4 regions of the Specibacter sp. NPDC057265 genome follow, and region 1 is predicted to be linked to each of the others. Evidence: riboswitches for the same ligand, from Rfam matches in the RefSeq annotation. Region 1 holds a riboswitch; each other region holds the start of a gene.
What was found. A riboswitch is a leader RNA that binds a small molecule or an ion and turns the genes downstream of it on or off. The one in region 1 is predicted to bind thiamine pyrophosphate.
Positions count from the first base shown of each region.

Region 2: another riboswitch for thiamine pyrophosphate. It lies ahead of ACFUCV_RS11535 (3-oxoacyl-ACP reductase); the one in region 1 lies ahead of ACFUCV_RS10035 (ECF transporter S component).
Region 3: another riboswitch for thiamine pyrophosphate. It lies ahead of ACFUCV_RS02550 (bifunctional hydroxymethylpyrimidine kinase/phosphomethylpyrimidine kinase); the one in region 1 lies ahead of ACFUCV_RS10035 (ECF transporter S component).
Region 4: another riboswitch for thiamine pyrophosphate. It lies ahead of thiO (glycine oxidase ThiO); the one in region 1 lies ahead of ACFUCV_RS10035 (ECF transporter S component).

Region 1 is NZ_JBHUYE010000011.1:108,062-111,262, forward strand. Features, by position in the region: gene ACFUCV_RS10030 (ABC transporter ATP-binding protein) at 1-1,352, opposite strand, end outside; gene ACFUCV_RS10035 (ECF transporter S component) at 1,355-1,996, opposite strand; TPP riboswitch at 2,043-2,160, opposite strand; gene ACFUCV_RS10040 (DUF2382 domain-containing protein) at 2,500-3,201, shown strand, end outside.
Region 2 is NZ_JBHUYE010000016.1:25,754-28,954, reverse strand. Features, by position in the region: gene ACFUCV_RS11535 (3-oxoacyl-ACP reductase) at 1-760, opposite strand, end outside; TPP riboswitch at 809-918, opposite strand; gene ACFUCV_RS11530 (DUF1990 family protein) at 1,328-1,900, opposite strand; gene ACFUCV_RS11525 (MmcQ/YjbR family DNA-binding protein) at 1,884-2,282, opposite strand; gene ACFUCV_RS11520 (dihydrofolate reductase family protein) at 2,279-2,848, opposite strand; gene ACFUCV_RS11515 (CoA-binding protein) at 2,898-3,201, opposite strand, start outside.
Region 3 is NZ_JBHUYE010000002.1:125,465-128,665, reverse strand. Features, by position in the region: gene ACFUCV_RS02555 (Rne/Rng family ribonuclease) at 1-1,168, shown strand, start outside; TPP riboswitch at 1,279-1,377, shown strand; gene ACFUCV_RS02550 (bifunctional hydroxymethylpyrimidine kinase/phosphomethylpyrimidine kinase) at 1,367-2,935, shown strand.
Region 4 is NZ_JBHUYE010000018.1:6,147-9,347, reverse strand. Features, by position in the region: gene ACFUCV_RS12035 (thiazole synthase) at 1-248, opposite strand, end outside; gene thiS (sulfur carrier protein ThiS) at 325-564, opposite strand; gene thiO (glycine oxidase ThiO) at 561-1,838, opposite strand; TPP riboswitch at 1,832-1,958, opposite strand; gene thiE (thiamine phosphate synthase) at 1,973-2,662, shown strand; gene putP (sodium/proline symporter PutP) at 2,697-3,201, opposite strand, start outside.

The DNA of each region.
Region 1 (3,201 bases):
TCGTCCAGGACCAGCACCTGCGGTTTGGCCGCCAACACCGTGGCCACCGACAATCTCCGCTTCTCACCACCAGAGAGCGTGAAGGGGTTGGCATCTGCAACATGCTCCAAACGCAGCCGTGCCAGCAGTTCATCAGCCATGCCGCTGCCACGGCCCAGCAGCTTGGGCCCAAACAACAGCTCCTCCCGCACACTGTGGGTCACAAACTGATGCTCCGGTTCCTGAAAAACAGTGCCGATCCTGCTGATCAGCTCCTGTCCGCGCCAGGCCAGCGGCACCGCCCCGGCCCCCCGGGCCAACTCCGGCAGCGCCTCCAACCGGCCCCCCGCCGGCGGCAAAAGCCCGGCCAGCGTCAAAGCCAGCGTGGACTTTCCGGCCCCATTGGGACCTGTGACGCTCAAAGCCTGTCCGGCCAGCACCTGCACCGCAGGAACGACGGCGACGGGTACCGCCGGCTGCCTCTTCCGTCCCTTGGTGCGGGAGACCGCCAAACTTTCCGCTGCCAACAGCAGCTGCCTGCCGGCGTCGTCCCTTGCCGCGGCACGGGGCACGGTGGTGGGCACGTAGCCCGGCACCCAGATCCCGGCAGCGGCCAATTGCGTGCGGCTTTGGGCCATCACGGCGGCCGGGGGGCCATCGAACAAGACCCCGCCAGGCTCCCCCAGCCGCGTCGGCGCCAGCACCACCACCCTGTCCACCACATCCAGCCACACGTGCACGCGGTGCTCCACCACCACCAAGGTGGCCCCGCTTTCATCCAAGCTGCGGCGCACGGCATCACGGACTTCCACCACCCCGGCGGGATCGAGGTTGGCGGTGGGTTCATCAAGCAGGAGCAATCCCGGGCGCATGGCCAAAATCCCGGCCAGACCCAGGCGCTGCTTTTGGCCGCCGGACAATGCGGAGCTGGGGTGATCCAGCGGCAGTGCAAGTCCTACGGCTTCCAGGGCAGCGGGCACCCGCCGCCAAATTTCCGCACGCGGCACCGCCAGATTCTCGGCCCCAAACGCCACGTCGTCGCCAATGCGCGAGAGCACCACCTGCGTGTCCGGATCTTGTTGCATAAGCCCGGCCACCCCGCGGCAATGAGCTGCGGGACGGCCGTCAATGAGCAGCCTTCCCTGTTCATCAGCCTCTTCGTCATTGCCCAGGACCCCTGCCAGGGCATGCAAAAGCGTGGACTTGCCAGCTCCGGAAGGCCCCAGCAGCAACACCCGCTCTCCGGGTGCAATGTCCAAATCCAGGCCCTGCACGGCGGGCGTGGCGCGGCCCGAATGCTGCCACCCCCATCCTTGGGCACTGACGCCGGCGGGGGCGCCGATGACATGGGCACCCCCGGAGAGTTTCTTCATCTCTACACGGCCCGCTCGGTGGCGGCGCCGCGCGAGGGCAAATTGGCCAGCGCCCCCGTCCGCGCCAGGCCGCGCACTGCCAGCCAGGAACCCAGGCCGGCAATCAAGGCCCCGGAAATCATCGCCAGGACCAAGTAGATGGCCTTCCAATCGGCCGCCCATTCCACGTTGTACACAAAATTGTCATTGAGCCCCAGCCCCAGGCCCGCGAGCGCCCCAGCCACCAGGGCCACAAGCAAGGTGAACCGGCGGTAGCGGAACAGGGCCAGGCCCAATTCCGCACCCAAGCCTTGAACCAGGCCCGAAAGCAGCACGGTGAAACCGAAATGGGTGCCCAGCAGCCCCTCCACGGATGCTGCGATCAGTTCGCAGTACAGCGCGGCTCCGGGCTTGCGGATCACCAATCCGCCCAGCACTCCGGCAATAAGCCAGCCGCCGCCGTACAGGGCGGAGATGGGCGGGAAGGCGACGGTGGCGGCGCTGATAAGTCCGTAACCGACCGACCACAGCCAGAAAATCACCCCCACCGCCACGCCCAGCACCGAGACAATGACGATGTCAACGACCCGCCACGATTTTTTGGCCCGTGATGCCTTGAGTTGGTCTTGCTGCGGAGCAGTTTCACCTGCATATGACTTGGCCATGGTTCCTCCTTTTCAGGAGGGGCGGCAGCAGCGGACTTTCCGCGCAGCCGAAGAGAACTCGACTCCCTTCGCCGGTACTAACCGGAGCAGGTTCGAGGGTCTGCGGTGAACCGCACTCTCAGCGCCGCTACCCAGGCCGGGTGGACGCTCCCCTGTCGTGTTTGAATTGCGGCTTTAGCATACCCCGCGCACGGGCCCAAGCCAATGCACGATGACGACGGCGGACTTCCCCAGCGAAATAAAGCGGGGCTTATATCCAAAACTCATGCGGCCCATTTAGCTCCGCTCGGCTTATTTCCGGATGCTTCCCTTGATTTATGAATCCAAGGAGTGTTCCATGGGTTTTGGGCGAGGTTTTTGGCTGTGACCCCTCTTTGGCCGGCTTCGGCAGAAGCTGCCACAAGCCAGGAATCCAGGGACCATTTGGTTCCGAAACCGCTTCAACGGCCCCGCCCGGTTAAGCAAGATGGAAGCCTTATCAAGAGTACGAGAAGGAGAACATCATGATTCACACCGATAACCTGTCCGCCCTGGTATCCGGCGGCGGCAATGTGTTGGACAGCGATGGAGGAAAGATCGGCTCCATTGGCCAGATTTATTTTGACGACCGAACCTCGGAGCCGAGCTGGGTGACTGTCAAGACAGGTCTTTTTGGGACTTCCGAGTCCTTTGCACCCCTGGCGGATGCCACCCAGCAGGGCGACGACATTGTCATTCCCTACACCAAGGACAAGGTCAAGGACGCCCCCCGCGTAGCACCCGACGGTCATTTGGAAGTGGACGAACAGGACCAGCTTTACAGCTACTACGGGCTCTCCTCCGGCTTTGATCAGGGCTTTGAGGATGACACCACGGGGCGCGGCAACTTTGCGGACACCTCAAGCAACGACACCTCCACGAACCAGGCCTACGATGCCGGCACGGCGCAGGGCACGGTGGGGCATGACACCTCCGGTCCCACCACTGATGATGCCATGACCCGTTCAGAGGAGCAGCTGCATGTGGGCACGCAACGGCAGGAAGCCGGACGGGCACGCCTGCGCAAGTTCGTGGTCACTGAAAATGTCACCACCACGGTTCCGGTGCAGCATGAGGAGGTCCGCCTGGAACGCGAGCCCATCACCGAAGCCAATGCCGGTGATGCCCTGAGCGGCCCGGCCCTGAGCGAAGAGGAACATGAGGTGATCCTCCATGAGGAACGCCCC
Region 2 (3,201 bases), on a different contig from region 1:
GATTCTGTCCCGTCACCGCGCGGGACCAGGGGGAGGCGAAAAACAAGGCAGCGTCCGCGAACTCTTTCGGCGTAGTGACCCGCCGCAGCGAGGTCCCGGCGGCAATCATGTCAAAAACTTCCTCCGGGGTGGCTGAGCTGGCATCCGTGCTGCGCAACAAGCCGCCTGAAACCATGTTGACTGTGATCCCGGCAGGGCCTAAATCGTGGGAAAGAGTGCGGGTCAGCGACAGCAGGGCAGCCTTCGCGGCCGTGTAATCGTGATAGGGGACCACCGGGTGCTGAAATAAATTGGTGCCGACATTGATGACGCGTCCAAAGCCGGCTGCCCGCATCTTGGGCAATACTGCCTGCACAGTGTTCAACGCCCCGCGTACAGTTCCGGAGAACTGCTGCTCCAGGTTCTCCCAGTTCAACGTGTCCGCCTGCGGTCGCGCGTCGCCGTTGAAGGAGAAGTCGGCCAGTGCATTGTTGACGACCGTAGTGATGGGGGAACCAAAATGCGCCTCGGCCCTTTCAACCATGGCATTGACCTGCTGCGCATCACGTACATCTGCTTGCAGGGCCACAGCCCGTTCAGGAAAAGCTGCCGCTGCTCCCTGCGCCGCGTCAGCGCTTTCTAAATAATTAATCACCACACGGGAGCCTTCCTTGAGGAAAGACTGCACCAGGCGGGCACCAAGTCCCCTCGCGCCTCCGGTGACCAGCACTACTTGGTCGTGGATGGGCAGGGCTTTGGGGGAAACTGTTGTGGACTTCATGTGAATCACCTTTCGACGGGTGACGAAGGCACGTAGACGTAGATGACCGTTGACCGGTGCTGACATCCCTTCGCCAGTACTAACTGGAGCAGGTTCACCGGGTTTAATCTCAGCTCCTGACCGGCTTGCGCCGCGCCGGGGCACCCCGTGTCGCTTCTGCCTACCATAGCCCATTGGGAAATTCTTGGGGTGGTCACTTTGCGGCCCGTCACAACAGATGCCCCCGGGCGTGGAAGGCAACGATGTCCAAACTGACACGGTGGGGGATCATGGAACCGGGTGGGATGGAAACCCGAAAACCATTTCTTGGGGCCCTGACAAGTTCGGCACAGTCCCCGCATCACGGCATGGTCCACCTTGGCATCCAACGCAGCACCATGGGCCAACCAGGCTGCATTTCAGGCATGCAGTCCTGCAGACGGAACCTCAGGCGCCAAAGCCGCACCCGGTCTGGCGCATGGCACCCCCTGCGCCAAACCGGCATGGAATCCGGCGCAGAACAGCCCACCTTGGCATCCAACGCACCACCATGCACACCAGCGGCGGACAATCCGGCGCCTGCGACACTTAGAATCCGCCGCTCAACGCCCTCGCCGCCTGCTGGTATGAACGCGTCACGCCCGCCTGGGCCAATTTGGTCACCGGGGAGCCCAGGGTATATATCAATCCCGCCGGTCTGCTGAACGCCAGCAGCCTAAAGTGCACGGCGCCGTCGGGCCTCATCAGGGCCAGGAAGGCCTCCTCGCCCAGGGCGGGATGGCCCGGCAAGGTCCCGTAGCCAAAACCAGCCACTGTCACCGCGCTGCCCTCATCCGTCTCCAGCCGCTGCGGCTCCAGAGCCCACACCACTTCGCACGGTACGGGGAGCCGCAGCTGGCCCACACCAAATCCACTCACCACCCGCGCACCCACCGTGGCCCGCGGCGGGGCCTTGACGGTCAACCCGGCCCGGCGTTGAATCTCCCACGTCATGATGCCCTCTGCGAGCGCAGCGAAGGTCTCCGGGCCGCTGCCCACTGTGGTGGTCTTGTCCACGTGGCTGAATCCCTTGGGCCAGGGAATGTCCTGCGCAGCTGTGAGTGCCGCCAGGCGGGTCAACCCCAGCTGCGGATAATCCAAATTGCTACTCCCCTGCGGCATGGGCACTCCATTTCAAGGCGGTTTGTTGCTTTTTGGGTAAGCCGGCCACCACTAGATCGTAGGAATCCTCCAGCATTTCCAGGACCATCTGTTCCTCCACGCGGGAGGTGTCAACAGTGTTCCAGTGCCGTTTGTTCAGGTGGTACCCACCGGTGATTCCGGGATTTGCCTCGCGCAGACCCGGCGCGAGCTCGGGATCACATTTGAGGCTGATGCTCAAAGGTTGGCTGTCCAGATCCCCCAAGGCGAAGACCTTGCCCGGACGGTCCCCTGTGGGGGCCTTGACCTTGAACACGCTGGTTTCCGCGCCAAAGGGGAAGTCTTCATAGGCCCCGGGCAGGTTCAATGCCGCGGCGCGCAGGGATGAAGGTGCGATGCTCATGCGGCGCCGCCGGTTGCAAGCACTTCGTAGCGCAACATGGCGAACTGGCCATGTTGCTGCGCGCTGCGCAGTTTGAGCCGCTCAGGCCCCACGGATCGGGGCAGCAGCGGCGCCCCGCCGGTCAACGCTGCGGGGGCAAAACTAATGATGAGTTCATTCAGGGCCCCGGCGTCGAGAAACTGTCCGGCCAGGTCCCCGCCACCTACAATCCATACATCCTTGTCCCCTGCCGCAGCCTTGATATCAGCCAATGCCGATGTGACCGGACCATTGACCAGGCGCACGTCCGCTCCTGCCGGGATGGGCAGCTTCCGGGAAGTGAAGACGTAGGTGGGTTTGTCCCCGTAGAACTGCTGCCATTTCCTGGGTTCGGCCATCAGGTTCTCAGCGCGCAACACCCACTCGTAGGTGGCGGCGCCCTCCACAAAAACACCCGTGGTGTCCATGAACGCAGCAATGTCCGGTGCGCCCGCATTATCCACTGAGAACAACCAGTCAAGGGAGTGGCTGGCATCAGCCAAAAACCCATTGAGGGTGCTCGCGGTGTAGTAAACAATGTCCGTCATGGTTCAACGCTACCCGCTTCGAACCCGGCCAGCGGCGTCTCCAACGCGCTCATCCCGGGTACATCCCCCACCGGGCGGCCTCAATTTTGGGGCAGGTGTCCATCACGACGTCCAGGCCCGCGTCCAGTGCTCGCTGGGCGGCTTGCTCATCCACCACACCCAATTGCAGCCACACCGCCTTGGCTCCTGCCGCAATGGCTTGATCCACCACGGCACCAACCCTGGTGGAGTTCACAAAGCAGTCCACCACGTCAATGGGACCAGGCACTTCGGCCAGGGATTTGTAGCCTTTGGCCCCGTGGACGTCGTCGCCCTTTAAGCTCACGGGGATGATTTCATGACCCAGCCCCCGC
Region 3 (3,201 bases), on a different contig from region 1:
AGCCATGACCGTGGTGGACGTCAACACCGGCAAGTTCACCGGCTCCGGGGGAAACCTGGAGGAAACCGTCACCAAGAACAACCTGGAGGCTGCCGAGGAGGTGGTGCGCCAGTTGCGCCTGCGTGACATTGGCGGCATCATCGTCATCGACTTCATTGACATGGTGCTGGAATCCAACCGTGACCTGGTGCTCCGCCGGCTGGTGGAATGTCTGGGCCGCGACCGCACCAAACACCAGGTCGCCGAAGTCACCTCCCTGGGTCTGGTCCAAATGACGCGCAAGCGCATGGGCACCGGCCTGCTGGAGGTCTTTGGCGAACAATGCCCCAGCTGCGCAGGCCGCGGCATGGTCACCCACGAGATTCCAGTGGAGCACCGCCGCAACCACGCCGCATCCGTGGAGGTGGTTTCCGCCCCCTCCCAGGCGCCCAAGCACGAGCCCCGCGAGCAGGAACGCACAGCCAACCGCTCCACCCGCAGCGAGCGCAAGCGCAACCGCAACCGCTCCCAGCAGGCGGAGTTGGAAGCCGGCCATGACGTTCCGGCCGCACCGGCAGTGGATGCGGCAGCTGACGCCGCCAAGGTACAGAAAGCCCAGGAGGCCCGCATTGCGCTGGCCGCGATTGCCGCCGCCGCTGCCGCCGCACACCACGAGCCGGCAGCTGCCGGCCAGGTGGGGGCCGCCATTGCAACCACACCGGCTGCAGCGTCCGACGGCGCCACCCTCACCCTGGGCGGGGAAGCCGTGGAGCTGCCCCGTGGGCACCGGGGGGAAAGCCGGGAGCTGGCCGAATCCACCCCGGTGGACAAGGCGGCCGCGCTGGCGGGTCTGGCCCAGGCCCTGGACCAGTTGGCTGCCCCCAGCGTGCAGGAGGGCGCCACGTCCGGCGTGGAGGCCGTGGCCGGCGAAAAACAGGCAGTATCTGTGCCCGGGGACGCCGGGGATGGCGGCCGCGCCCGTTCGCGGCGGCCACGCCGGAACCGCAGCGCACGCAGCGCCCAAGGCGGTGCCGACACTGCAGTGGAGACCGTGGACTCGGTGCAGCACGGTCAGGGCTCGGCTCCGCACAGCAGTGCCGCCGCGGTGGTGCCTGCCGCCGCGCCGGTGGCCGTGAAGAGCGCTGAACCCATCATTTTGGGCGTCGGGGTTCCCGCCTCGGAACTGTAGCCAGCCCGCCCAACCGCAGGCACCCTGCCGGCCCGCGCCGCCTTAAGAAGCTCCATGACATCTTCTCAAGGCGGCGCGGGCCGGTTTTTTGCATGTTCCGGGTTAGGGTGGGATCAGACACGGGGTGCCAGGCCACCAGGGCCGGCTGAGACTACACCCGTTGAACCTGCCCGGTTAGCACCGGCGAAGGGATGTCCCATGAGCACAACCGCCCTTGATTCACCTGCCCCGGCACCTGCGGTCCGCCGCGATGGCCACACCGGCCATCCACGCATCCTGGCCATAGCGGGCTCGGACCCCTCAGGGGGTGCCGGCATCCAAGCTGACATTAAGACCATTTCGGCCCACGGCGGCTATGCCTTGGCCGCCGTCACCGCATTGACGGCCCAAAACACCCAGGGCGTGCAGGCCATCCATGTGCCGCCGGGGCATTTCCTCACCGCACAACTTGATGCCATCTCGACGGACATCACTGTTGACGCAGTCAAGATCGGCATGTTGGGAACGGCCCAGGCGATGGCGGCGGTGGGCCGGTGGCTGCAGCGCACGCAACCGCCCGTCGTGGTGCTGGACCCGGTCATGGTGGCCACCAGTGGTGATTCCCTTGTCGAAGCCGGGACGCGGCAGGCCCTTTTGGATCTGTTGCCGCACACGCATCTGGTGACACCCAACCTTGCCGAGTTGGCGGCCCTGCTGGAAGCACCCCTGGCCACCACCTGGGCGCAGGCCCTGGCCCAGGGGCGTGAACTGGCCGGTGCCCATCAAGTGCTGGTGCTGGTCAAGGGCGGGCATTTGCCTGGGAAGCACTGTCCCGATGCGCTGGTGGACGCCCAGGGAACGCTGCAGGAGTTTTCCGCCCCCCGCGTTGACACTGTCAACACCCACGGCACGGGGTGTGCCCTGTCCTCCGCCGTGGCAACCCTGCAGGCGCACGGCGGGGATTGGGCGCTGAGCATCCAACGGGCGAAGGAATGGTTGGTGGGCGCCTTGGAAACGTCGGCACAGCTGCAGGTGGGCGGCGGGGCCGGCCCGGTGAACCACTTCCATGCCCTGTGGGGGCCCGCCGCGGTTGACCTTCCCCGCAGCGCACCGGGGCCCGGAGAGGATTTCAGCGGCTGGCTGTGGCAGCAGTGCAAGGACATGCGTGCGGCCATCTTCAACCTTGACTTCATCAAGGAACTTGCCGCAGGCACCCTGGCCCGTGGACACTTTGACTATTATTTGGCGCAGGATGCCCTGTACCTGGGCAGCTATTCCCGGGTGCTTTCCCAAGCCAGCGTCCTGGCACCCACCCTCGCCGAACAGCGTTTTTGGGCGCACAGCGCCCAGCAGTGCCTTGAGGAGGAGCTGGCGCTTCATGACGGGTGGCTGGATGCAGCGCCCCCCGCGCCTCCCGGACCGGTGACCCGGCGCTATGCCGAGCACCTGCAGAGCACCGCCTTCGAGGGCGGATACGGGGAAGTGGTCGCGGCGGTGCTGCCCTGCTTCTGGATCTATGCGGACGTGGGCACGGCGCTGCACGCCGATTATGAAAAGTTCCCCGGGAACCACCCCTACGGGGCGTGGATTGAAAGCTACGCGGCCACCGACTTTGTGCACGCCACCCACCGGGCCATCCAAATCATGGACGCCGCAGCACGCGGCGCCTCGGCAGCACAGCGGGAGCGCATGGCAACCGCCTTCCGGCGTTCGGTGGCGCTGGAACTGGAGTTTTTTGCAGCACCGCACGCCCGGGAGGGCGCCGTCGATCGCGGCTTGGGTGATTAACACCACCACCCCCGGCGGCAATTGAAGGTCCCGTTGGACGGGTGCTTGCGCAAACTCCGCGGTATTCACGCTAAAGTTGTGGAGTACGGTTTAGCGGCCAAGGATCATTTTGCGAACAGCAGCTGTGATCCGCGGCCACCAAACCTGTCTCATTTGCTCCCGGACCCGGAATTAGCGTATTCTTGATCTTCGGTGCTTACGCCAACACCTAGGGCAACCACTCCATGGCAGAACTCCATTGAGGTCCACGGCGTTGAGGCACACAG
Region 4 (3,201 bases), on a different contig from region 1:
CCGGCGGTGTTGGGCAGGATGCGGATGTTGTTCTCCAGCAGCAGCTTGAATAAATTCGTGCCGCCGCCGGACGCCTCCTGGACACTGTAGCGGCGCATGGCCACGGTGGTCAGTTCGGTTTCGGACACGCGCAGGGCAGCTTCCAGCCCGGACAGGCTGGGCGCACCGCCGGTGCCCATGATCAGACGGGATTCAAGGCTCACCCCGGCGATGACAAGGGGATCGTTGGGGGCAAGGTTTTCAGTCATGGGATTTCACTTTCCTGCAGGAACTAAACAAGGACGCCACGGGGCCCCGCGGCGGGTGGCCGGGCAGCTGCGCAGTTCAGCCACCCTGGACGGCCGTGACGATTTCCAGTTCGTCGGCATGTCCCACAGCTGTCAGCGCCCACTGGCTGCGGGGCACCACATGGGCGTTGCGGGCCACGGCCACGCCGAGGCGGCCGCCGTCGGCCGCCTGCCCGGTGGGCAGCAGGGCACGTCCGGTGACCGCAGTGACCAGATCGGCCACCGTGGTTCCCTCAGCCACCTGGTGCGCGGCGCCGTTGAGATCAATGGTGTTCATGGAAGCTCCTCATGTGACGGCCCCGGAAGGGTGGGGCACAGGTTGGGGGACAAAGTGGGTGAAAACCGGTCCGGGCGGAAGGGCAGCCACGCCAGGTCGGTGATGCCGCCCAACAGTTGGCGGCACAGCTGCCCGGCCATGGCCGTCAGCAGCACCCCGTGGCGGAAAAAGCCGGTGGCAATGATCAGTCCCGGAATGTCCTGGCCGCCTTCCCCCGCCACCCGGCCCAGCAGCGGGGCATTGTCCGGTGTCCCGGGCCGGGCCCGGGCGGTGCATTCGAGCAGTTCCAGCTCGGCCACGGCAGGGACCAGGAGCTGGGCGTCCCGCAACAGCTGGTGCACGCCTCCGGCGCTGACCCCTGCCGTTTTGTCCTCCCGGCTCGTGGCGCCAATGACCACCGTGCCGTCGGAACGGGGAACAATGTACACCGGCATCCCCCGCACCATCCCGCGCACCGTGTGGGTGATCAGTGGGCGCAGGTGTCCGGGGACGCGCAGGCGCAAAATATCGCCGTGCACCGGGCGCAGCGGCAGTTCCAGGCCCCGCGGCAGTGCCTGCAATTCAGCCGCGCCCAGGCCATTGGCCACAATGACCTCCCGGGCGTGGATTTCACGGCCGTCAGCCAGGGCGACGCCGGTGACGCGGCCTTGGGCGTGCCTGCCGGCGTGCTCCCACAACAGCGCGGCAGCCTGCCCGGCCACGAACGCCCCTTCCCCGTCCCCACGTGCGGCGGCCACTTCATTGAGGCGCTGACGCAGCGCGGCGGCGGTGGCCCGCGGATCAAGCTGGTGGTCGCCGGCGATGCGCAGGGCGCAGGAAATCTGGGGACTGAGCAGGGGCTCGGCAGCCCGCGCGTCCTTGATGCTCAGCTGTTCCACCTGCAGTCCGTGCTGGAGCTGCACGGTGCGCAAATCGGCCAGCGCCTGCCGGTCCGCGGCGTCGGCCCCCACAACGAGGGTCGGCGTCGTAACAAATCCCGTCTCCGGCAGACCTGGTGCGTCCAGGGAGGCCAGCAGCTCGGGCCACAGCGCGGCGGAGGCGAGCATGAGTTCCAGCAGGGGCTGCTCTTGATAGTGCAGTTCGCTGATGGCCGCCAACATCCCGGCCGCGGCGAAGGTGGCTCCGGAGGCAGGGGCGGGGTCTATCACTTTTACGCTTCGGCCCGAGCGTTGGGCTTCCCAGGCAATGCCAAGGCCCACAATGCCACCGCCAATGACTGCCACGTCAAGGGTGGGGGGTGCTGGAGTGCCGGAGCCGGGCATTGAAGATCCCATGTATTTTCCTTTCCTACGCCGGCATGACCCGGATCAGGTTCCACGCCCACAAGGGGGCGAATGTCGGTCGACGCATCAGGCGTCCTCTCAGCCAGCTTCACTGGCTCCCGCGGTACTGCACTAGTCTATGAGACATGCACAGCTCTTCTGCCATCCATGACGCCATGCCCGCTGCCGACGCACCCTCCACGGCGCCCCAACTGGCCGCGGCCAGACTATATTTATGCACCGACGCCCGCACCCGTCAGGGGGATTTCGCCGATTTTCTACGCGCAGCCTATGCCGGCGGCGTGGACATCATCCAGCTGCGCGACAAGTCCATTGAGGCCGCCGAGGAGCTGGAGCTGCTGGCCGTGTTGCGTTCCGTGGCGGAGGAATCCGGCAAGTTGTGGGCCGTGAATGACAGGGCCGACCTTGCCTCCCTCAGCGGTGCGCCCGTGTTCCACATTGGCCAGAAGGATCTGCCGCTGCCGGCCGCCCGCTCGCTGGTGGGCCCGGTGTCGATGGGGCTCTCCAGCCACGACCCCGCCCAGGTATCCGCCGCCGCGGCCCACCCGGACGCCGACTACTTCTGTGTGGGCCCGCTGTGGGCCACCCCCACCAAACCGGGCCGGGCCGCCGTCGGGCTCTCCCTGGTGGAACATGCCGCCTCGCTGGGCACGGCCAAGCCGTGGTTCGCCATTGGTGGTGTGGACCTGTCCACCGTGGACCAGGTCATCGACGCCGGTGCCTCGCGGATAGTTGTGGTCCGCGCCATCACCGACGCCGCGGATCCCACCGCGGCCGCCCAAGAACTGCTCTCCCGCCTGCCTGCACTGGGGTAGCACCCAGGGCACGCCACCAGGGTCGCCGCCGGGCCTAGCGCACGACGCCGGTGGCAACCTTGCGCGGATCCGAATCGGTCACCATTGCCGTAAATTCAGACTCAATCACGGGATTTTCCTTGTAGGTGAACTTGGAGACGGCCACTGCCACAATCAGGTTCAGGAGGAATGCGGGCACAATCTCGTACATTGCATCATGCAACACCGGCGTCTTTCCCCAGACAAACACCACCACCGTGGCCACAACCATGCCCGCCAGGGCACCCTGCGAGCTCAGCTTGCGCCAGTACAGGCTCAGCAGGACCACAGGACCAAAGGCGGCCCCAAAGCCGGCCCAGGCGAAGGACACCAGCTCCAGGATGCTCGATTCCCTGTCCAGGGCGATGAGGGCTGCAACGACGGCAATCACCAGCACGCCGAGCCGGCCCAGAATGACCTGCTGCTTGGCCGTGGACTGGCGCCCGGTCATGTTGTACAGGTCCTCAACGAGCGCCGAGGAACACACAATGAGCTGGGAGGAGATGGTGGACATGATGGCG